Regions from separate parts of the Agrococcus jejuensis genome, predicted to be linked through region 3. Evidence: predicted binding sites of a transcription regulator. Region 3 holds the regulator's gene; each other region holds the start of a gene.
What was found. Region 3 encodes LexA, which represses DNA repair genes until DNA is damaged. Its sites were predicted from a motif close to TCGAACANNTGTTCGA; they were not measured.

Region 1 (6,735 bases), 1.0 Mb from region 3:
AGCCGGACGGGTTCCGCACGTCGGCGGTCGGTGCCATGCTCGGCGCATGGCCATCGACGAGGGGCTCGTCGCCCGCATCCGCCCGCTGCTCGAGCCGCACGAGCCGGTCGACGAGAAGCGCATGTTCGGCGGCCTGGCCTTCCTCGTGCACGGTCACATGACCGTGTGCGTCACGAGCCACCGCAGCCTCATGGTGCGGGTGCGCGAGGAGGACAGGGATGCGCTGCTCGCGCTCGACGGCGCGGGCGAGATGGTGATGCGCGGCAGCGCGACGAGGACGTGGGTGCTGATGTCCGGCCCGGTGCTCGACGACGACGCCGCGCTCGCCGAGTGGGTCGAGCGCGGCGTCGAGACGGTCGAGGACCTGCCGCCGAAGGCGTGAGCCGTCGCAGCAGTCGCGTTTCGCAGGCGATTCCGGGTCTTGAGGGGAATGCTCCCTCGAGAGGCGGAATCGCCTGCAAAACGCAACCGGGGGCGGTGCCGGGTCGCGCGTCAGCCCGCGTGCGGCACGATGACGGCGCGCGCGTCGAGCGTGCCCTCCTCGAGCCTGCGGTACGCCTCGGGGGCGTCCTCGAGCGAGAAGCGCTCGACGTCGGGCACGATCTGCCCGCGCTGGTACATCGCGACGACCTCGTGCAGGTCGGCGATCGAGCCCCAGTACGTGTTGGTGATGACGGCCTCGTAGGGGTTCGTGAAGAACGACCACGACACCTCGCCGCCGGCGATGCCCACGACCGACAGGCGGCCGCCGCGCGCGAGCACGGCCTGGCCGAGCTGGATCGTCGGCGTCGCGCCGACGAGGTCGAAGACCGCATCCACGCCCGTGCCGCCCGTGGCCTCGCGCAGCTGCGCGGCCTGGTCGCCGGATGCGTCGATCGCGATCGCGCCGCGCGCGACGGCGCGGTCGACGGCATCCTGCTTGCGGTCGGTGACGTAGACCGTCGCGCCGGTGAGGGCCGTGAGGATCTGCACGGCGATCTGGCCGAGACCGCCGAGGCCGATGACGAGCGCCGTCGACCCGCCCTTCGCGAGCACCGGCAGGGCGAGCGAGATCGCGTGGTACGGCGTGAGCGCGGCGTCGGCGAGCGGCGCGGCGGCCACGGGGTCGGCGTCGCCGAGCGGCACGAGGTTGCGGGCGGGCACGGTGACGTACTCGGCCATGCCGCCGTCGCGGCCGAGGCCCGTCGCGAGGTACGGCATCTCGGCGACGCGCTCGCAGTACGTGTCCTGGCCCTTCGAGCACGGCACGCAGCGACCGCAGCCGATGGGGCCGTAGACGAGGAACGCCTCGCCGAGCGCGATGCCCGTGACGCCCTCACCCAGCTCCTCGGCCCATCCGGAGGTCTCGTGGCCGAGCGTGAACGGGGGCGTCATGCCCTTCGGCGCCGTCGCGGCCTCGAAGTCGTCGTACGCGGCGACGTCGGAGTGGCACGCACCCGCGCCCGCGACCTTCAGCAGCACCTCGCCGGGGCCGGGCGTCGGCCGGTCCACGTCCTGCAGGGTGGGCTTCGTCTTCCAGTCGGTGAATCGCAGCGCGCGCACGGGGGTGCCTCCAAGGTCGTCGGTGGGCCACCCGCCAGGCTACGCCTCTGCAGGGTTGATGGTCTCGGCCCGATGCGACCTCGCATCGGGCCGAGACCCTCAACGCTCGCGGAGGTCGTAGACGCGCTTGAGCTTGCCCTCGCTGCGGGGCAGGTGCCCGGGCTGGATGAGGCGCACCGCCACCGACGTGCCGATCCGCTCCTTCACCCGCTGCTGCAGCAGGTCGGCCGCGGCCTGGGCTGCCGCATCCGACGCCTCCGGATCGGGCTCGATGCCGACCGTGAGCGCATCCATGCGCCCGTTGCGCGTCAGCTCGAGCACGAAGTGCGGCGACAGGTCGTCGATGCCGAGCGCGATCTCCTCGATCTGCGTCGGGAACAGGTTCACGCCGCGCAGGATGATCATGTCGTCGTTGCGGCCCGTGATCTTCTCGATGCGGCGCATGCCCGTGCGGCCCGAGCCGGGCAGCAGGCGCGTGAGGTCGCGCGTGCGGTAGCGCAGCACGGGGAACGCCTCCTTCGTGAGCGACGTGAACACGAGCTCGCCGACCTGGCCGTCGGGCAGCGGCGCCCCGTCGGCGTCGATGATCTCGGGCAGGAAGTGGTCCTCCCAGATGTGCGGGCCGTCCTTCGTCTCCACGCACTCGCTGCCGACGCCGGGACCCATGACCTCCGAGAGGCCGTAGATGTCGACGGCGTCGATGTCGAGGCGCTCCTCGAGCTCGCGGCGCATCTCGTTCGTCCACGGCTCGGCGCCCAGCACCGCGACCTTGAGGCTCGTGGAGCGCGGGTCGACGCCGGCCGCCTCGAGCGCATCCGCGATCGTGAGCAGGTACGAGGGCGTGCAGAGGATGGCGTCGGGCTCGAAGTCGCAGATGAGCTGCGCCTGGCGCGCGGTCTGCCCGCCGGACATGGGGATGACGGTCGCGCCGAGCCGCTCGATGCCCGCGTGCGCGCCGAGCCCGCCGGTGAAGAGGCCGTAGCCGTACGCGTTGTGCACCTTCATGCCGCGGCGGATGCCGGCGGCGCGCAGGCTGCGCGCCACGAGGTCGCCCCAGCGGTCGAGGTCGCCGGCCGTGTAGCCGACGACGGTCGGCTTGCCGGTCGTGCCGCTCGACGCGTGGATGCGCGCCACCTGCTCCATCGGCACCGCGAACATGCCGAACGGGTACGTCTCGCGCAGGTCGGCCTTCGTCGTGAACGGCAGGCGGGCGACGTCGGCGAGCGTGCGGATGTCGGCGGGGGCGACGCCGGCGGCGTCGAGCTTGGCCGTGTACAGCGGCACGTTGGCGTAGGCGTGGTGCACCGTCTGCTGCAGGCGCTCGAGCTGCAGCGCCTCGAGGTCGGCGCGGCTCAGGCGCTCCTCGGGGTCGCGGTCGGCGTCGGGCGCGGCGACCACGCGGGTGCGCTCGGGGTTCGTGATCGTCATCTCAGACTCCTTCGTCTGCGTCTCGTCGATGACTGGGCACTAGATGCTGTCATTCGGGCGTTCTCACGACATCTACTGCCCACTCGCGGACATCAAGTGCCCAGTCGGTGGTCTCAAGGGGTGGGGAGGGGGCGGGCGGTGGTGAACGAGCGGCCGCGGAACTCCGCCACGACGTCGCCCGTCTCGTCGGTGACCTGCACGTCGTAGAGGCCCGATCGGCCGTGCTGCGTGCGACGCACCGCGGTGGCGGTGAGCGTCTGGCCGGGATGCGTCGACTTGAGGAACGTGACGTCGGCGCCCTGCGCCACCGTCATCGCCTCGCCGTCGTTGCATGCGATCGCGAACGCCGTGTCGGCGAGCGCGAACACGAGGCCGCCGTGGGTGATGGCGAACCCGTTCGTGAGCTCGGGGCGCACGACCATCGACGTGACGGCGAGGCCGTCCTCGTCGCGCTCGACGCGCATGCCCAGGAGGGCCGAGGCGGCGTCGCGCTGCAGCATCGCCCGCGTGTGCGGGCGCGCCGCGGCGACGGCGTCGCCCGAGATGCCGGCTGCGGGCGCCGGGGTGGCGCCGTCGAACGCGTCGTCGAGGCCCGAGGCGTCGGGGGCGGATGCGTGACCCGTGTCGGGCGCGGTGACGGCGGACGCATCGGATGCCGCCCCGCCGACCGCGCGCTCGGCGTCGGCTCGGGTCGTCGCTGCGTCGGCCATCCGCACTCCCTCGTGCTCGAGCATCCGCGGCCGGGGTGTTCCGGATCGCGTCGTGCCGCTATAGTAACTGAACGATCGTTCGGTAATCCAGTCGGGCCGACCAGGAGCATCCGCGATCGACGAAGAAGGAGTCGACGATGACCGCACCCCTCGCCCCCGCGAGCGCTCAGGGCGATGCCCGAGCGACCGCCGAGCAGGCCGCGATCGACGAGGCCGGCCAAGCCCGGTTCGACGCGCTCATCGAGGCCGACGGCCGCATCGAGCCGCGCGACTGGATGCCCGCCGCCTACCGCAAGACGCTCGTGCGGCAGATCTCGCAGCACGCGCACTCCGAGATCATCGGCATGCAGCCCGAGGCCAACTGGATCACGCGCGCGCCGAGCCTCAAGCGCAAGGCCATCCTCATGGCCAAGGTGCAGGACGAGGCGGGCCACGGCCTCTACCTCTACTCCGCGGCGCAGACGCTCGGCATCGGCCGCGAGGAGATGACCGACCAGCTCATCGCCGGCCGCGCCCGCTACTCGTCGATCTTCAACTACCCCACGCCGACGTGGGCCGACATGGGCGCCATCGGCTGGCTCGTCGACGGCGCCGCGATCGCCAACCAGGTGCCGCTGTGCCGCGCCTCGTACGGCCCGTACGGCCGCGCGATGGTGCGCATCTGCAAGGAGGAGTCGTTCCACCAGCGCCAGGGCTTCGAGATCCTGCTCGAGCTGAGCCAGGGCACGGATGCGCAGCACGCGATGGCGCAGGATGCGGTCGACCGCTGGTACTGGCCGTCGCTCATGATGTTCGGCCCGCCCGACGACGAGTCGCCGAACTCGGCGCAGTCGATGGCGTGGAACATCAAGCGCTTCTCGAACGACGAGCTGCGCCAGCGCTTCGTCGGCATGCTCGTGCCGCAGGCCGAGGTGCTGGGCCTCACGCTGCCCGACCCGAACCTGCGCTGGAACGACGAGACGCAGGCGTACGACATGAGCGAGATCGACTGGACGGAGTTCCACGAGGTGCTCGCCGGTCGCGGCCCGTGCAACGCGCAGCGCCTGCAGCACCGCCGCCAGGCGCACGACGACGGCGCCTGGGTGCGCGAGGCGGCGCACGCCTACGCGACGAAGCAGGCGGCGGCGACCGAGCAGGCGGCCGCCTGATGGCCACGCCCGGCGAGCTCGGCACCGAGGCCTGGCCCCTGTGGGAGGTCTTCGTGCGCGCGAATCGCGGCCTGAGCCACGTGCACGTGGGCTCGCTGCACGCGCCCGACGCGACCATGGCCATCCGCAACGCCCGCGACCTCTACACGCGGCGCGGCGAGGGCGTGTCGATCTGGGTGATGCCGGCCGACGGCATCACGACGAGCGACCCCGACGAGAAGGGCGAGTGGTTCGAGAGCCCGGCGGGCAAGAACTTCCGCCACGCGATCTACTACACGAAGACCGAAGGCGTGAAGCACCTGTGATCGTCACCGAGCGCGCGACCGGAGTGATTGGCGACTTCGGCACGGATGAAGTCGCCAATCGGTGGCAGGAGTCGCCAATCACCGGATGGGCGGTGACGCGATGAGCCACGACATCAGCACGGGCGTCGAGGGCGAGGAGACGCACGGCGACGTGAGCGTCGACGAGCTCGCGCTCAGCGTCGAGCTCGCGGGCGCCGACGGCGCCGTCGCGACGCCCGACACGGCCGAGTACGCCATGTGGCTCGGCGACGACGCGCTCATCCTCGCCCAGCAGCTGGGCTGGTGGATCTCGCGCGCCCCCGAGCTCGAGGAGGACGTCGCGCTCGGCAACATCGGGCTCGACGTGCTCGGCCACGCCCGCTCGTTCCTGCGCTACGCCGGCACCGCCGACGGTCGCACCGAGGACGACCTCGCGTACTGGCGCGACGAGCCCGCCTTCCGCAGCGCGTGGCTCTTCGAGGCGCCGAACGGGCACTTCGGCGACACGATCGCGCGGCAGCTCGTCGCATCCGCGTTCCAGCTCGAGCTCTACCGTCGCCTCGCCGACTCCGCCGACCCCGCGCTCGCGGCGATCGCCACGAAGTCGGTGAAGGAGGTCGCGTACCACCTCGACCACGCCGTGCAGTGGATGCTGCGCCTCGGCGGCGGCACGGAGCTCTCGCACGAGCGCATCCAGCAGTCGCTCGTCGACGTGTGGCCGTTCGTCGACGAGCTGTTCCGCGACGAGCCGGTGATCGATCGGCTCGAGGGCGTCGCCGTGCGCCCCTCGACCCTGCGCGAGCCCGTGCTGGCGCGCATCCAGGCGATCCTCGACGCCGCAGGCCTCGAGACGCCGAGCGTCGAGCCGTCGATGGCGGGCGGGCGCCGCGGCAGCCACTCGACGCGCCTGGGCTACCTGCTCGCCGAGATGCAGGTGCTCGCGCGCTCGCACCCGGGGGCGACGTGGTGACCGCGCTCGCCGCCCGCGCCGCGACGCCCGAGGCCGCGGGCGACGCGTCGAGCCGTGCCGCGTGGGAGGTCGCCGCCCAGGTGACCGACCCCGAGGTGCCCGTGCTCACGATCGCCGACCTCGGCGTGCTGCGCTCGGTCGCGAGCGACGGACGCGCTGCGCACGTCGTGCTCACGCCCACCTACTCGGGCTGCCCCGCGATCGACCAGATGCGCGACGACGTCGTGCTGCAGCTCACCGCCGCCGGCTACGGCGACGTGCGCGTCGACTTCACGCTCACGCCGGCGTGGACGACCGATTGGATGAGCGCCGACGGCCGCGCGAAGCTGCGCCGCTACGGCATCGCCCCGCCCAACGGCAAGGCGCCGCATCTCGACGGCCCCGTGCGCCTGACGATGGCCGTGAAGTGCCCGCGTTGCGACTCGCTCGACACGCGCGAGCTCGCCCGCTTCGGCTCCACCTCGTGCAAGGCGCTCTACGAGTGCCGCTCGTGCCTCGAGCCCTTCGACTTCTTCAAGGTGCTCTGATGGCCGCGCAGAACCTCACGCCGCCGCGCACGCGTCGCGGGCAGTTCCACCGCCTCGAGGTCGCCGACGTGCGCCCGCTCACGGCCGAGAGCGTCGAGGTGACGTTCGCGGTGCCGCCCGAGCTGC
Region 2 (6,735 bases), 710 kb from region 3:
CGGGCCTCGTCTACGTGACCGACGCCGCCACGACCGACGACGTCGAGACCGTCGAGACGGAGGGCGCCGACGCCGTCGTGAACACCTACCCGCTCGTCGCGCTCGACGACGCGGCCAACCCGGATGCGGCTGCCGCGTTCGTCGAGTTCGTGCGCAGCGACGAGGGCCAGGCCGTGCTCGCCGAGCTCGGCTTCGGCGCACCGTGAGTCGCGCCGAGCGCGACGCGAGCGTGCCGCGCGGCTTCGTGCCGCAGGTGCTGCTCGTCCCGGCCGCGCTCGGCCTCGCCCTGCTCGTCGTGCCGCTGCTCGCGCTCGTCGGACGCGTCGAGTGGTCGACGCTCGTCGCCGACGTCACGGCGCCCGCCGCGCTCTCGGCGCTCGGGCTCTCGCTGCAGACCGGGCTCGTCGCGACGCTGCTGTGCGTCGTGCTGGGCGTGCCCATCGCCCTCTGCATCGCACGATCCGGCGACCGCGTGGCGGCGCTGCTGCGCGCGGTCGTGACGGTGCCGCTCGTGCTGCCACCCATGGTCGGCGGCGTCGCGCTGCTCTTCCTGTTCGGCCGCACGGGCTGGCTCGGCCCGCTGCTCGCCGAGTGGGGCATCCGCATCCCGTTCTCGACGCCCGCCGTCGTGCTCGCGCAGACGTTCGTCGCGCTGCCCTTCCTCGTGCTCGCGGTCGAGGGGTCGCTGCGGTCGGTCGGCGTCGGCTACGAGCAGGCGGCGGCGGCGCTCGGTGCTGGTCGCTGGCGCATCCTGCTGCGCATCACCCTGCCGCTCGCGGCGCCCGGCCTCGTCGCCGGCGTCATCCTCTGCTTCGCCCGCGCGATCGGCGAGTTCGGCGCGACGGCGCTCTTCGCAGGCAACGCACCGGGCACGACGCAGACGATGCCGCTCGCCATCTACACGGCGTTCAACGGCGCGGGCGTCTCGCAGGGCACGGCGGTCGCGCTGTCGCTGCTGCTGCTCGCCACCTCGGTCGCGGTGCTGCTGCTCGTGCGCGCGTGGCGTCCGGGAGCCGCGCGATGACGGCGGCGGCGCTCGACGCGCACGTCGTCGTGGCGCGGCGCGAGTTCACGCTCGACGCGGCGATCCGCGTCGACGCGGGCGAGGTCGTCGCGGTCATGGGACCGAGCGGCGCAGGCAAGTCGACGCTGCTCGGCGCGCTCGCGGGGCTCGTGCGCCCGACGGGCGGTCGCATCCGCCTGGGCGACGCGGTGCTCGACGACGGGACGCGGCGCGGGCACGTCGCGCCCATGCACCGCGGCGTCGTGCTGCTCGGCCAGGACCCGCGGCTCTTCCCGCACCTCACGGCGCTCGAGAACGTGGCGTTCGCGCTGCACGTCGGCGGCAGTCGCGGCGCACGGGCGAGGGCGGATGCCGCGACGTGGCTCGAGCGCGTCGGGCTCGGAGGGGCTGGAGACCGACGGCCCGATCGGCTGTCCGGCGGGCAGCAGCAGCGCGTCGCGCTCGCTCGCGCCCTCGCGGCGGCGCCGCAGGCGCTGCTGCTCGACGAGCCGCTGACGTCGCTCGACCCCGAGACGGCCGCCGACATCCGCTCGGTGCTCGCCGAGCAGGTGCGTGCGACGGGCAGCACGACCGTCGTCGTGACGCACGACGCGATCGACGCCGTGACGCTCGCCGACCGGCTCGTCGTCGTGGAGGGCGGGCGGATCGTGCAGCAAGGCGCGGTGCGAGTGGTCCTCGGGGCACCCGCGACGCGCTTCGCCGCCGCGATCGCCGGCGTGAACCGCCTCGAGGGCGTCGCGCGCGGCGGAGGATGGGCGTCGGCCGCGGGCGACGTCGCGCTGCCCGCGGTCGACGGGGCGCGCGTCGACGCTGCCGTGCAGGAGGGGCAGCCGCTCGTGGCGGTGTTCGCGCCCTCGGCAGTGGACGTGCGGACGAGGGTCGACGCCTCCGCCGACGATGCGTCCGCGTGGCCTGCGCGCGTCGCGCGGCTCGAGGCGACGCTCGGCGGCGTCCGCGTCGTGGCGGATGCCCACGGCCAGCTCGTGTCGGCCGAGCTCGCCGTCTCGCACGCTGCCGACCTGGGTCTCGCGCCCGGCGTCGCCGTGACGTTGTCGGTCGACCCGCGGGCGGTGCGGCTCCTCGCGGCGTGACGCGCTGCGGAACGACCGGGCGACCGGATTGCCGGTTCTGCCATCGGCGGAAGCCCCGCCAGCCTCTCGTCGCCATGCGACTCGGCCAGTAGCGTCGGAGGATGCAACAGGAGCGCCGCCCGTGACGGCGACGCCGGTCTCGATCGGGCGTCGCCCCAGCATCCTGCCCGGCGACGAGGGCGCCTCCGGACCGCTCGTCGACGGCTTCGGCCGCGTGCACCGCGACCTGCGCATCTCGCTCACCGACCGCTGCTCGCTGCGCTGCACCTACTGCATGCCCGAGCAGGGCATGGAGTGGCTCGCCCGTACGAGCATCCTCACGCTCGACGAGATCGAGCGCGTCGCGCGCGTCGCGGCCGCCGCGGGCATCACGACGCTGCGGCTCACGGGCGGCGAGCCGCTGCTGCGCCCCGACATCGTCGAGGTCGTCGACCGGCTCGCGCGCATCCGCGGCGTCGACGGCGAGCCGCTGCACGTGGCGATGACGACGAACGGCATCCGCCTCAAGGAGCTGCTGCCGTCGCTCGTCGACGCGGGGCTGCGCCGCCTCAACATCTCGATCGACACCATCGATCGCGAGCGGTTCGCGACGCTCACGCGACGCGATCGGCTCGACGACGTGCTCGAGGGCATCGAGGCCGCGCGCGCGTCGGGACTGCGTCCGCTCAAGCTCAACGCCGTCGCCATGCGCGGCGTCAACGACGACGAGCTCGTCGACCTCGTCGCGTTCGCGATCGCGCACGACGCGCAGCTGCGCTTCATCGAGCAGATGCCGCTCGACGCCGGCCACACGTGGGATCGCGCGACGATGGTGACGCGCGAGGAGATCCTCGAGACGCTCTCGGCGCGCTGGGACCTCGAGCCCGTGCCCGGCCGCGGCGGTGCTCCCGCGGAGCGCTGGACGCTCGCGGGGGAGACGACGAGCGACGGCGAGCCCTGCACCGTTGGCGTCATCGCCTCGGTCACGGCCCCGTTCTGCGGTGACTGCGACCGTCTGCGTCTCACGGCCGACGGCCAGCTGCGCAACTGCCTGTTCTCGACGAGCGAGTACGACCTGCTGCCGGTGCTGCGCGGCGACGCGTCCACCGACGCGGCGATCGACGCCGTGCTGCGCGCCTGCATCCGCGGCAAGCTGCCCGGCCATGCCATCGACGACCCGGGCTTCCTGCAGCCCGCGCGTGGCATGAACGCCATCGGCGGCTGAGCCGCGCGCATCCCCGCCCGTCCTTGCCACGCGAGGACGGCATCCGCCTGCCCTTCGGCCGCCCGCGGATGCCGCCGCACGCACGAACGACGGGGCCGGCCCGAAGGCCGACCCCGTCGCATCTCCCGTGTCGATCTGACGATCGATCCGAACCGATCCGAGGATCGGGTGCCCGATCACATCGGGGGCATCAGCACCGAGTCGATGAGGTAGACGGTCGCGTTCGCCGTCTGGACGCCGCCGCAGATGACTGCCGCGGTGCCGTTCACCGTGATGTTGTCGCCCGAGCCCTCGACCGTGAGGGTCGCGCCGTTGACCGTGGTGTGCTCGCCGTCGATGTCGTCGGGAGCGATCTGGCCGGGGATGACGTGGTACGTCAGCACCGAGGTCAGCGTCGCAGCACCCTCGGGCGTCTGCAGCGCAGCGACCGTGTCAGCCGGCAGCGCCGCGAAGGCGTCGTCGACCGGAGCGAAGACGGTGAACTCGTCGCCGTTGAGCGTGTCCACGAGGTTGACGTCGGGGTTCAGGCCACCCGACACGGCCGCCGTGAGCGTCGTGAGGAGCGGGTTGTTGGAGGCCGCGACCGCGACCGGGTCCTGGGCCATGCCCTCGACCGAGCCGGAGCCGTCCGGCACTGCCTCCGCGTACGCGGCGCAGCCGGAGCCGACGAGGTTCGCTGCGGGGTCGGCCGCGGCCGACGTCTCAGGAGCCTCCGAGGCCGAGGTCTCGGGGGCCGACGACTCGGACGAGCCGCTGTCGGAGGTGCCGGTCGAGCAGCCGACGAGCGCGAACGTCGCGACGCCTGCCAGCACGAGTCCTGCGGTGAGCGGGTTCCTACGGGTGAGCATCACAGCTCTCCTTCCACTGTCCATCACTGGAACGGTCTCCCGACGTTCGCCGGGGCTGTGAAGGCTTCGTCACGCACGGCGACATGGATTGGAATGATCCGGGGTCCGTCTGCGTTCGCGCGCGGGATCCATCCTCGGTGCGTCGGGCTCCGAAGGACTGATGCACGGCGGGGATGCCTCCTGTCCTCGCGTCCCCGTCGTGCTTGGCCTATGCGTCCTCGCCTCCCGAGTGCCGGCTCCATCGCGTTCTCCACACCCGCCAGATGCTTCGAACATATGTTCGAATCGATGGTATCCTGGATGCATCGGAAGGCGGTGACGGGATGCGCGATCAGGGGCAGGTCGAGACGGGAGTCGTCGATGGCCTGATCGCCCGCGAGATCGCCTTCTCGTCGCTGCCGGATGCCGAGCTGCTCGTCTCGATCGACGAGCTCGCCGCTCGCATTCGCGCGCTGGATGCCGCGATGGTGCGGGCTGCTGCGGAGGCCGCCGCGAGGTCGGAGCACCGCCCGGCGGACGAGTCGTTGGTGCGTCGTGCCGGCTACGGGTCGGTCGAGCGGATGCTGCAGTCGAAGATCGGCGTCCGTTGGTCGGAGGCGAAGCGGCTCTGCGCCGTCGCTGCCGCCACGAGCGAGGCCGTCGCGATCTCGGGTGGATCGATCCCGGTCCGGTACCCGTCGGTCGCCGATGCGCTCGCGCAGGGGTGGCTGTCCGTGCCGCAGGCGCACGCGATCACGTCGGGCCTGGACCGCGATGGCGGTCGTGCGTCGGTGGAGGACGTCGAGGAGGCCGAGCGGCTCCTCGTCGCGGTCGGCTGCGGCACGCACGTCGACGACGTCGAGCCGGCCGTGCCTGAGACGCTCGCGCTGCTCGCGAAGCGGTGCCTCGACCACATCGACCCGGACGGCGACGAGCCGCGGTTCGAGCAGCAGCTCGCCGACCGCTTCCTGCGCATGGGGCGGCGACGCGATGGCATGTGGAAGGGCGAGTTCCTGGCCACCGCCGAGCAGGGCGAGGTGATCGCGGCGTGCTTCGACGCCGAGGTCAAGCCTCGCCGCGTCACCTTCGACGACGCCTGCGGCGCGACCGACGAGCCCACGGCAGACGTGCCCGCGCTCGACGCCGACGGCAGCCCCGTCGAGCAGCCCGTCGACGACCGCAGCATGGGCCAGAAGCGCCTCGACGCGTTCGTGGCGATCGTCAGCCGCCACGCCGAGTCGTCGGCACCGCGCGTCTGCGGCGAGGCTCCGACGCTCACCATCACGGTCGCGGCCGGCGTGCTCCGCGGTGAGCCCGCGACGACGCTCGACGACCTCCCGACCCTGTCCCGCACCGGCGACACCGTGCCCGTGTCGATCGCTGCCCGGTACCTGTGCGATGCGTTCGTGCAGACGGTCGTGCAGGACGAGCAGGGGCATCCGCTGCGCATGGGACGCAGGCAACGACTCTTCACGAAGTCGCAGCGTCGCGCGATCGTCGCGCGCGACCGCCACTGCCGAGCCCCGGGCTGCACCGCCCCACCCGGCTGGTGCGAGACGCATCACATCGCTCTCTGGTCCCACGGCGGCCATACCGACGTCGACAACGGCATCCTGCTCTGCCAGCACCACCACACCGAGGTGCACCGTGGTGCGCTCACGATCGAGCCCGCACCGGATGCCGACGCGCACGAGCCGCCCGCGCCACCGCGCCAGCGATGTCCCCGCACCCGTCAGCGCCGGTGGCGCGTCACCTCCTCGTACCCGCGCCGTCCCCGCACGAGAGCACCGATGCGCACATGACCGCCGCGGTCGCGGTCGATCACACCGCCGAGTCGCTCCCAACCGTGCGAGGAGGCCACGGCAGCCACCGATCGCCGGCGCGTGCTGCGAGGCGCGCCCGAGCCGCGCGCCGTCGAGCCACGTCAGGGCCCGTCGCCGAGCCCCAGCCGCTCGCGACCTCGGCGCCCGTGGCGTCCTCGATCGCGTACCCGATGCCGCGATCCATCGACTCCTGCAGTCGACCCTCGGCGACGGCGAGCACGAGCTGCTCGAGGTCGTCGGCGGCTCGCTCCCACGGCTCGTCACACGCCTCGCACCCGCACACCGGGTAGTGCCCGCCGTGCGCTGCACCCGCGCGCACGAGGATGCCGGGGTAGTCGCTCCACGCGATCGCGATCGGCGCCGCATCGCGTGCGGCCGGCTCGAGGTGCACCGCTCGAAGCACATCCGGCCCGCCGCCCGCGAACCACGACCGTGCGTCGTCGAGCGCATCCACGACGCTCGCTTCGTACGTCGCGGCGAGGTGCACGACGAGCGCGTCGGCGATCGCATGCAGCGGAGCGAACCGCTCGGGGTGCGCATCGACCGAGTACGCGTCCTCCGGCGGCGCATCCATGCCCCAGCGCTCGCCGAACGGGATGGGCACGCCCTCGGCGTCCACGATCCGCGGCACGTCGAGGGCAGGGCGGGCGTAGGGCATGTCACATGGTCGCAGTCGAGGCTCCACTCCTGCACGACGACGCCCCCGGTCGGCGAGGACCGGGGGCGTCGGATCTGTGCGTCGCTGAGCGCGGCTGCTAGGTGAGCA
Region 3 (6,735 bases):
ACGATCTCGGCCTGCACGACCGGATGCTCGTGCGGCGGCATCCACGGATCCCCCGTGAGCAGCGCCACGAGCGCGCTGCGGCGCAGCACGACCTGCGTCGGCGAGCCCGGGTCGATCACGATGCGACCCGCATCCTCGAGCGCCGCAGCCGCGCACCGCTCGATCGACGCCGGCACCGGGCGGGCGTCGGGGCGCCACGCGCGCATGGCGTCGGCGCTCGACGTCATCGGCAGGATGGGCGCGCCATCCGGCCCCGCGACCGCCACGATCGACAGCTCCTGGCTCTTGTCGACCGTGCGACCGTCGACCGTCTCGGTGTCGCCGGCCTCGGCGACGAGCGGCACGAGCAGTCGAGACTCGCGCAGCGCCTCGACGACGCCGGCGACGCTCGCCGAGCCGTCGCGCACGGCCGCCGCGGCCGCGAGGAACGCGGGCGGCGCGCTGCCGTCGTCGTCGGCGTACGCCGTGTCGTGATGCTGGAACGTGCGGCCGACCCACGGCCGCCCGGCGGAGTCGCCCGTGCTCGTCACTTCCCGGCGACGTCGAGCGCCGCGGCGAGGGTGAAGTTGCCCGCGTAGAGCGCCTTGCCCACGATGGCGCCCTCGACGCCGATCGGCACGAGCTCGCGCAGCGCGGCGATGTCGTCGAGGCTCGAGACGCCGCCCGAGGCGACGATGGGCCGGTCGGTGCGCTCGGCGATCTGCTGCAGCAGCTCGACGTTCGGGCCGTTGAGCATGCCGTCCTTCGTGACGTCCGTCACGACGTAGCGGCTGCAGCCGGCCTCCTCGAGGCGGTCGAGCACCTCCCAGAGGTCACCCGAGTCCTGCGTCCAGCCGCGCGCCGCGAGCGTCGTGCCGCGCACGTCGAGCCCGACGGCGATCTGGTCGCCGTACTCGGCGATGACGTGCGCCGTCCACTCGGGGTTCTCGAGCGCCGCCGTGCCGAGGTTGATGCGCTTCGCACCCGTCTCGAGCGCCGCCTCGAGCGAGCGGTCGTCGCGGATGCCACCCGACAGCTCGATCTGCGCGTCGCCCTTCACGGCCTTGATGACCTTCTTGATCGCACCGCGGTTCTCGCCGCGACCGAAGGCGGCGTCGAGGTCGACGAGGTGGATCCACTCGGCGCCCTGGCGCGTCCAGTCGAGGGCGGCGTCGACGGGGCTGCCGAACGACTGCTCCGTGCCGGCCTTCCCCTGCGTGAGGCGCACGGCCTTGCCGCCCGCGACGTCGACGGCGGGGAGCAGCGTCAGGTGGGGTGCCTGGGAGAAGTCGGTCATGGCTCGCTTTCGTGTGTCGGTGCGACGATCGAGGATGCTACTCGCTGCGCAGCGTGCCGACCCAGTTCGTCAGCAGGCGGGCGCCCGCCTCCCCCGACTTCTCGGGGTGGAACTGCGTCGCGCAGAGGGGGCCGTTCTCGACGGCGGCGAGGAATCGCTCGCCGTGCTCGGCCCAGGTGGTGATGGGGCGCTGGATGCGCGGGTGGGGATCGATGAGCCACTCGGTCGCGGCGTAGGAGTGCACGAAGTAGAACCGCTCGTGCTCGACGCCGGCGAAGAGCCTCGACCCCTCGCCCGCCTCGACGGTGTTCCACCCCATGTGCGGCAGCACGTCGGCCTCGAGCCGGCGCACCGTGCCGGGCCACTCGGCGAGCGCCGCGGTCTCCTCCGCGCCCTCGAGGCCGCGCTCGAAGAGCACCTGCATGCCCACGCAGATGCCGAGCACCGGCCGACCGCCCGCAAGGCGGCGGCCGATGAGCTCGCCGCCGCGCACGGCGTCGATGCCCGCCATGCACGAGGCGATCGAGCCGACGCCGGGCACGACGAGGCCGTCGGCCTCCATGATCGTCGCGCGGTCGGCGGTGAGCGTCACCCGCGCACCTGCGGCCTCGAGGGCCTTGGCGGCGGAGTGCACGTTGCCCATGCCGTAGTCGAGCAGCGCGACGGTGGGGGTCAGAGCGCCCCCTTGGTGGAGGGGATGCCCGTGACGCGCGGGTCGGGCTCGACCGCGACGCGCAGCGCGCGGGCGAGCGCCTTGAACTCGGCCTCGGCGACGTGGTGGGGGTCGCGGCCGCCGAGCACCTCGACGTGCATCGTGATGCGGGCGTTGAAGGCGATGGCCTCGAGCACGTGGCGCACGAGCGAACCGGTGAAGTGGCCGCCGATGCGGTGCAGCTCGAAGCCGGCGGGCTCGCCGGAGTGCACGAGGAACGGGCGGCCGGACAGGTCGACGACGGCGCGCGCGAGCGCCTCGTCGAGCGGCACGGTCGCGTCGCCGTAGCGGCGGATGCCGGCCTTGTCGCCGAGGGCCTCGCCGAGCGCGAGGCCGAAGGCGATCGCGGTGTCCTCGACCGTGTGGTGCGCGTCGATGTCGGTGTCGCCCGTCGCCACGACCTTGAGGTCGATGAGCGAGTGCTTCGACAGCGCCGTGAGCATGTGGTCGTAGAACGGCACGGTCGTCGAGATCTCGCTCGCGCCGGTGCCGTCGAGGTCCAGCTCGAGCTCGATGGATGACTCGCTCGTCGTGCGAACGATGCGTGCAGTGCGCATGGTCTCGATCCTACGGTCGTGCGGAGGGCGCGAAGCGCGCCACGGAGGCCAGGAACGCGTCGGTCTCGGCGGGCGTGCCCGCCGTGACGCGCAGCGTGTGCGGGATGCCGACGTCGCGGATGAGCACGCCGTCGGCGAGCATCCCGTCGAACGCGGCGTGCGGGTCGGCGAGCCCGCCGAACAGCACGAAGTTCGCATCCGACGCGTACGGCTCGAAGCCCATCGCGGCGAGCTCGGCGACGATGCGGTCGCGCTGCACGCGCAGCTCGTCGACGCGGGCGAGCATCGTCGGGGCGTGACGCAGCGCCGCGAGGGCAGCCGCCTGCGTCAGCGCCGACAGGTGGTACGGCAGGCGCACGAGGCGCAGCGCGTCGACGACCGCCGGGTCGGCGGCCAGGTAGCCCACGCGCACGCCCGCGTACGCGAACGCCTTGCTCATCGTGCGGGACACGATGAGGCGCTCGAAGCGCGGCAGCAGCGCGAGCGCGGTCTGCGCGCGGTCGTGCGCGAACTCCGCGTAGGCCTCGTCGACGAGCACCATGCCGCGCGCGGCCTCGCACGCCGCCTCGATGACGTCGAGCGACAGCGCCGTGCCCGTGGGGTTGTTGGGCGCGCAGAGGAACACGATGTCGGGGTCGTGCCGCTCGATCGCGGCGACGACCGTCGCGGCGTCGAGCGTGAAGTCGTCGGCGCGCGGCTCGGCGACGTACGTCGCGCCCACGCCCTGCGCCAGCAGCGGGTACATCGAGTAGGTCGGCGCGAACGACAGCAGCGAGCGGCCGGGGCCGCCGAACGCCTGCAGCACGTGCTGCAGCACCTCGTTCGAGCCGTTCGCCGCCCAGATGGACTCGGCCGTCAGGCCGTGGCCCAGGTAGCCGGCGAACGCCTCGCGCAGCTCGGTGAACTCCCGGTCCGGGTAGCGATGCACGCCTGCGATCGCCTCGCGCACCGACGCCACGACGTCGGCGATCACGACGTCGGCGATGGGGAACGCGTTCTCGTTGACGTTGAGCCGCACGGGCACGTCGAGCTGCGGCGCCCCGTAGGGCACGCGGCCGACGAGGTCGTCGCGGAGCGGGAGGTCGTCGAGCGATGCCACCCGACCAGCCTAGGCGCGGGCACGTGCCGCGACGGACAGGCGGCAAGCGCCGCAGCGCGCTGCCCGAACGCGACGGCGCCCCATCCCCTGCACGGGATGGGGCGCCGAGATCGCGGCCTGCGGTGCGCTGCTAGCGCGTGTACTCAGCCGGGATCGCCAGCTGCTGACCGGGCTGGATCGCGCCGCCGATGTCGTTGAGGCTCTGGATGTCGGCGATGACCTCGCGCGGGTCGGCGTCGGGGGCGACGGCCGAGGCGATCGACCACAGCGTCTCGCCCGGCTGCACGACGATCGACTCGTGCACGACGGTCGAGGCCTCGAGGCCTGCCGTGGCCGTGGTGGCCTGCAGCGCACCGAGCGCCGCGAGCACCAGCACGGGTGCGGCGACGACGATGGCGAGCGCGCGGCGACCACGCGCGGTGATGCGCAGCTGGGGGGCCTGGATGGCGATCGCGGTCATGGTGTGCTCCTCGTCTGGATCGGATCGCGGGTGCGGCGCTCGGCCGGGAGCGCTGCACCCGCGTTCCATGATTCGAACGTACCTTCGGATCATCCGTTCGTCAAGACTCGGATTCCGCCGGATTCCTGGGCGACACGCTCGAACATCCGTACCCTTTCGAACATTCCGTCGGATACGCTTTCGAACGAGGCACAGGCTGTTCTCGAACGAGGACGAGTCAATCGGCGACCACCGACACGGTCGCGCGGAGAGGACGACGGACCATGGCACAGCGGCAGCTCACCGAGAAGCAGGAGGCGATCCTGCGCTGCATCCAGCAGTCCGTCAAGCAGCGCGGCTACCCGCCGAGCTACCGCGAGATCGGCGACGCCGTGGGCCTCTCGTCGCTCTCGAGCGTCACGCACCAGCTCGGCCAGCTCGAGCTCGCGGGCGCCATCCGCCGCGACCCCGCTCGTCCCCGCGCCATCGAGGTGCTCGTCGAGTCCGACGACTCCGCCGACGGCGCCGGTGCCGACGCCACGGCGTTCGTGCCGCTCGTCGGCCGCATCGCGGCCGGCGTGCCCATCACGGCAGAGCAGCAGGTCGAGGAGGTCTTCCCCCTCCCCCGCTCGCTCGTCGGAGGCGGCGACGACCTCTTCATGCTCAAGGTCGTCGGCGAGTCGATGATCGACGCCGCGATCTGCGACGGCGACTGGGTCGTCGTCAAGCAGCAGCAGACCGCCGAGAACGGCGACATCGTCGCGGCGATGCTCGACGAGGAGGCCACCGTCAAGGTCTTCCGCCAGCGCGACGGCCACACGTGGCTGCTCCCCCGCAACTCCGCCTTCGAGCCCATCCTCGGCGACGACGCCGTCGTGCTGGGTCGCGTCGTCGCGGTGCTGCGGTCCGTCTGACCTCGCGCACGCGACGGAGGCCGGCTGGGGATCCCCAGCCGGCCTCTCGTCGTGCATGCGCCTGCGCTCAGACGGTCGCGCCGATCCGCTCGCGCGCCCGCTCCGCCGCGGCGACGAGGCGCTCGAGCGACGCCTCCGTCTCGGCGTAGCCGCGGGTCTTGAGCCCGCAGTCGGGGTTGACCCACAGCCGCCCCGCGGGGATGCCCGCCGTGGCCGTCGCGAGCAGCTCGTCGAGCTCGTCGGCGCCGGGCACGCGCGGCGAGTGGATGTCCCACACGCCGGGCCCGATGCCGCGCGGGTAGCCGTGGCCGGCGATGTCGTCGACGATCTCCATGCGGCTGCGCGCGGCCTCGATGCTCGTGACGTCGGCGTCGAGCCCGTCGATCGCGTCGATGATCGAGCCGAACTCCGAGTAGCAGAGGTGCGTGTGCACCTGCGTGCCCGGCGCCGCCCCTCCCGTGGCGATGCGGAAGGCGCGCACCGACCAGTCGAGGTAGTCGGCGCGGCGGTGCTCCTCGAGCGGCAGCAGCTCGCGCAGCGCCGGCTCGTCGACCTGCACGATGCGCGTGCCCGCCGCCTCGAGGTCGGTCACCTCGTCGCGCAGCGCGAACGCGACCTGCGCGGCGGTGTCGGCGAGCGGCTGGTCGTCGCGCACGAACGACCAGGCGAGGATCGTGACGGGGCCCGTGAGCATGCCCTTGACCGGCTTGGCCGTGAGCGACTGCGCGTAGGCGGTCCACGGCACCGTGATGGGCGCGGGGCGCGCGACGTCGCCCCAGAGGATCGAGGGGCGGGTGCAGCGCGAGCCGTACGACTGCACCCAGCCGTGCGCCGTCGCCGCGAAGCCGTCGAGCGACTCGGCGAAGTACTGCACCATGTCGTTGCGCTCGGGCTCGCCGTGCACGAGCACGTCGAGGCCCAGGCGCTCCTGCAGCGCGACGACGTCGCGGATCTCGGCCTCCATCGCGGCGCGGTAGCCGGCGTCGTCGAGCTCGCCCCTCGCGTGGGCGGCGCGGGCGCGGCGGATGTCGCCCGTCTGCGGGAAGGATCCGATCGTCGTCGTGGGCAGCGCGGGCAGCACGATGTCGGCCTGCGCCGCGACGCGCTCGTCGTAGGCGACGCGCTCGGCGTCGCCCGCCGACGCGGCGGCGACGCGATCGCGCACCACGCCGTCGGCGACGCCGGGGGCGACGCGGCGGGCGGCGAGCGCATCCCGAGCCCGGCCGAGCGCCGCCGACTCGTCGGCACCCGAGAGCGCCGAGGCGAGCGTCACGACCTCGGCGACCTTCTGGTCGGCGAACGCGAGCCATGAGCGCAGCTCGTCCGAGAGCGTCGTCTCGCGGTCGACGTCGTGCGGCACGTGGAGCAGCGACGTCGACGTGCCGACCACGACGTGCGCGTCGATGCCGCGCAGCGTCTCGAGTGCGGCGTCGAGGTCGGTGCGCCACACGTTGCGGCCACCGACGACGCCCGCGACGACCGTGCCGCCGATCGCGGGCACCGAGCCGCGCACGAGGTCCACGGCCACGGCGTCGGCGAGCGGCGCGAGCGCCTCGACGCGGCCCGAGGCGTCGCCGTTCGGCACGGCGAGCAGGATGCGCACCCCCGTGCCGCGCACGGCCTCGAGCCCCGCGCGCACGGCGGCCTCGACCTCGGCGCGCGAGACGTGGCCCCAGTCGCCGACGAGCGCGGGCTCGTCGATCTGCAGCCAGGGCGCGCCGGCCTCGGCGAGCGCCTC

Region 1: a site for LexA is predicted at 3,748-3,763, ahead of BLQ67_RS17005 (hotdog fold thioesterase). Genes of this name have one in related genera too.
Region 2: a site for LexA is predicted at 4,436-4,451, ahead of BLQ67_RS15025 (HNH endonuclease signature motif containing protein). Genes of this name have one in related genera too.

What each region holds. Positions count from the first base shown of each region.
Region 1 covers NZ_LT629695.1:1,493,000-1,499,734, forward strand. The annotation lists gene BLQ67_RS06925 (TfoX/Sxy family protein) at 47-382, shown strand; gene BLQ67_RS06930 (NAD(P)-dependent alcohol dehydrogenase) at 493-1,542, opposite strand; gene paaK (phenylacetate--CoA ligase PaaK) at 1,642-2,970, opposite strand; gene BLQ67_RS17005 (hotdog fold thioesterase) at 3,084-3,680, opposite strand; gene paaA (1,2-phenylacetyl-CoA epoxidase subunit PaaA) at 3,818-4,828, shown strand; gene paaB (1,2-phenylacetyl-CoA epoxidase subunit PaaB) at 4,828-5,133, shown strand; gene paaC (1,2-phenylacetyl-CoA epoxidase subunit PaaC) at 5,234-6,082, shown strand; gene paaD (1,2-phenylacetyl-CoA epoxidase subunit PaaD) at 6,079-6,609, shown strand; gene paaE (1,2-phenylacetyl-CoA epoxidase subunit PaaE) at 6,609-6,735, shown strand, end outside.
Region 2 covers NZ_LT629695.1:3,159,928-3,166,662, forward strand. The annotation lists gene modA (molybdate ABC transporter substrate-binding protein) at 1-206, shown strand, start outside; gene BLQ67_RS15005 (ABC transporter permease) at 203-1,024, shown strand; gene BLQ67_RS15010 (sulfate/molybdate ABC transporter ATP-binding protein) at 1,000-2,115, shown strand; gene moaA (GTP 3',8-cyclase MoaA) at 2,237-3,319, shown strand; gene BLQ67_RS15020 (fasciclin domain-containing protein) at 3,496-4,167, opposite strand; gene BLQ67_RS15025 (HNH endonuclease signature motif containing protein) at 4,491-5,948, shown strand; gene BLQ67_RS15030 (DUF6226 family protein) at 5,968-6,627, opposite strand; gene BLQ67_RS15035 (anti-sigma factor) at 6,725-6,735, opposite strand, start outside.
Region 3 covers NZ_LT629695.1:473,846-480,580, forward strand. The annotation lists gene BLQ67_RS02180 (SseB family protein) at 1-530, opposite strand, end outside; gene priA (bifunctional 1-(5-phosphoribosyl)-5-((5-phosphoribosylamino)methylideneamino)imidazole-4-carboxamide isomerase/phosphoribosylanthranilate isomerase PriA) at 527-1,276, opposite strand; gene hisH (imidazole glycerol phosphate synthase subunit HisH) at 1,314-1,952, opposite strand; gene hisB (imidazoleglycerol-phosphate dehydratase HisB) at 1,949-2,554, opposite strand; gene BLQ67_RS02200 (histidinol-phosphate transaminase) at 2,556-3,644, opposite strand; gene BLQ67_RS02205 (LysM peptidoglycan-binding domain-containing protein) at 3,775-4,104, opposite strand; gene lexA (transcriptional repressor LexA) at 4,368-4,997, shown strand; gene metE (5-methyltetrahydropteroyltriglutamate--homocysteine S-methyltransferase) at 5,065-6,735, opposite strand, start outside.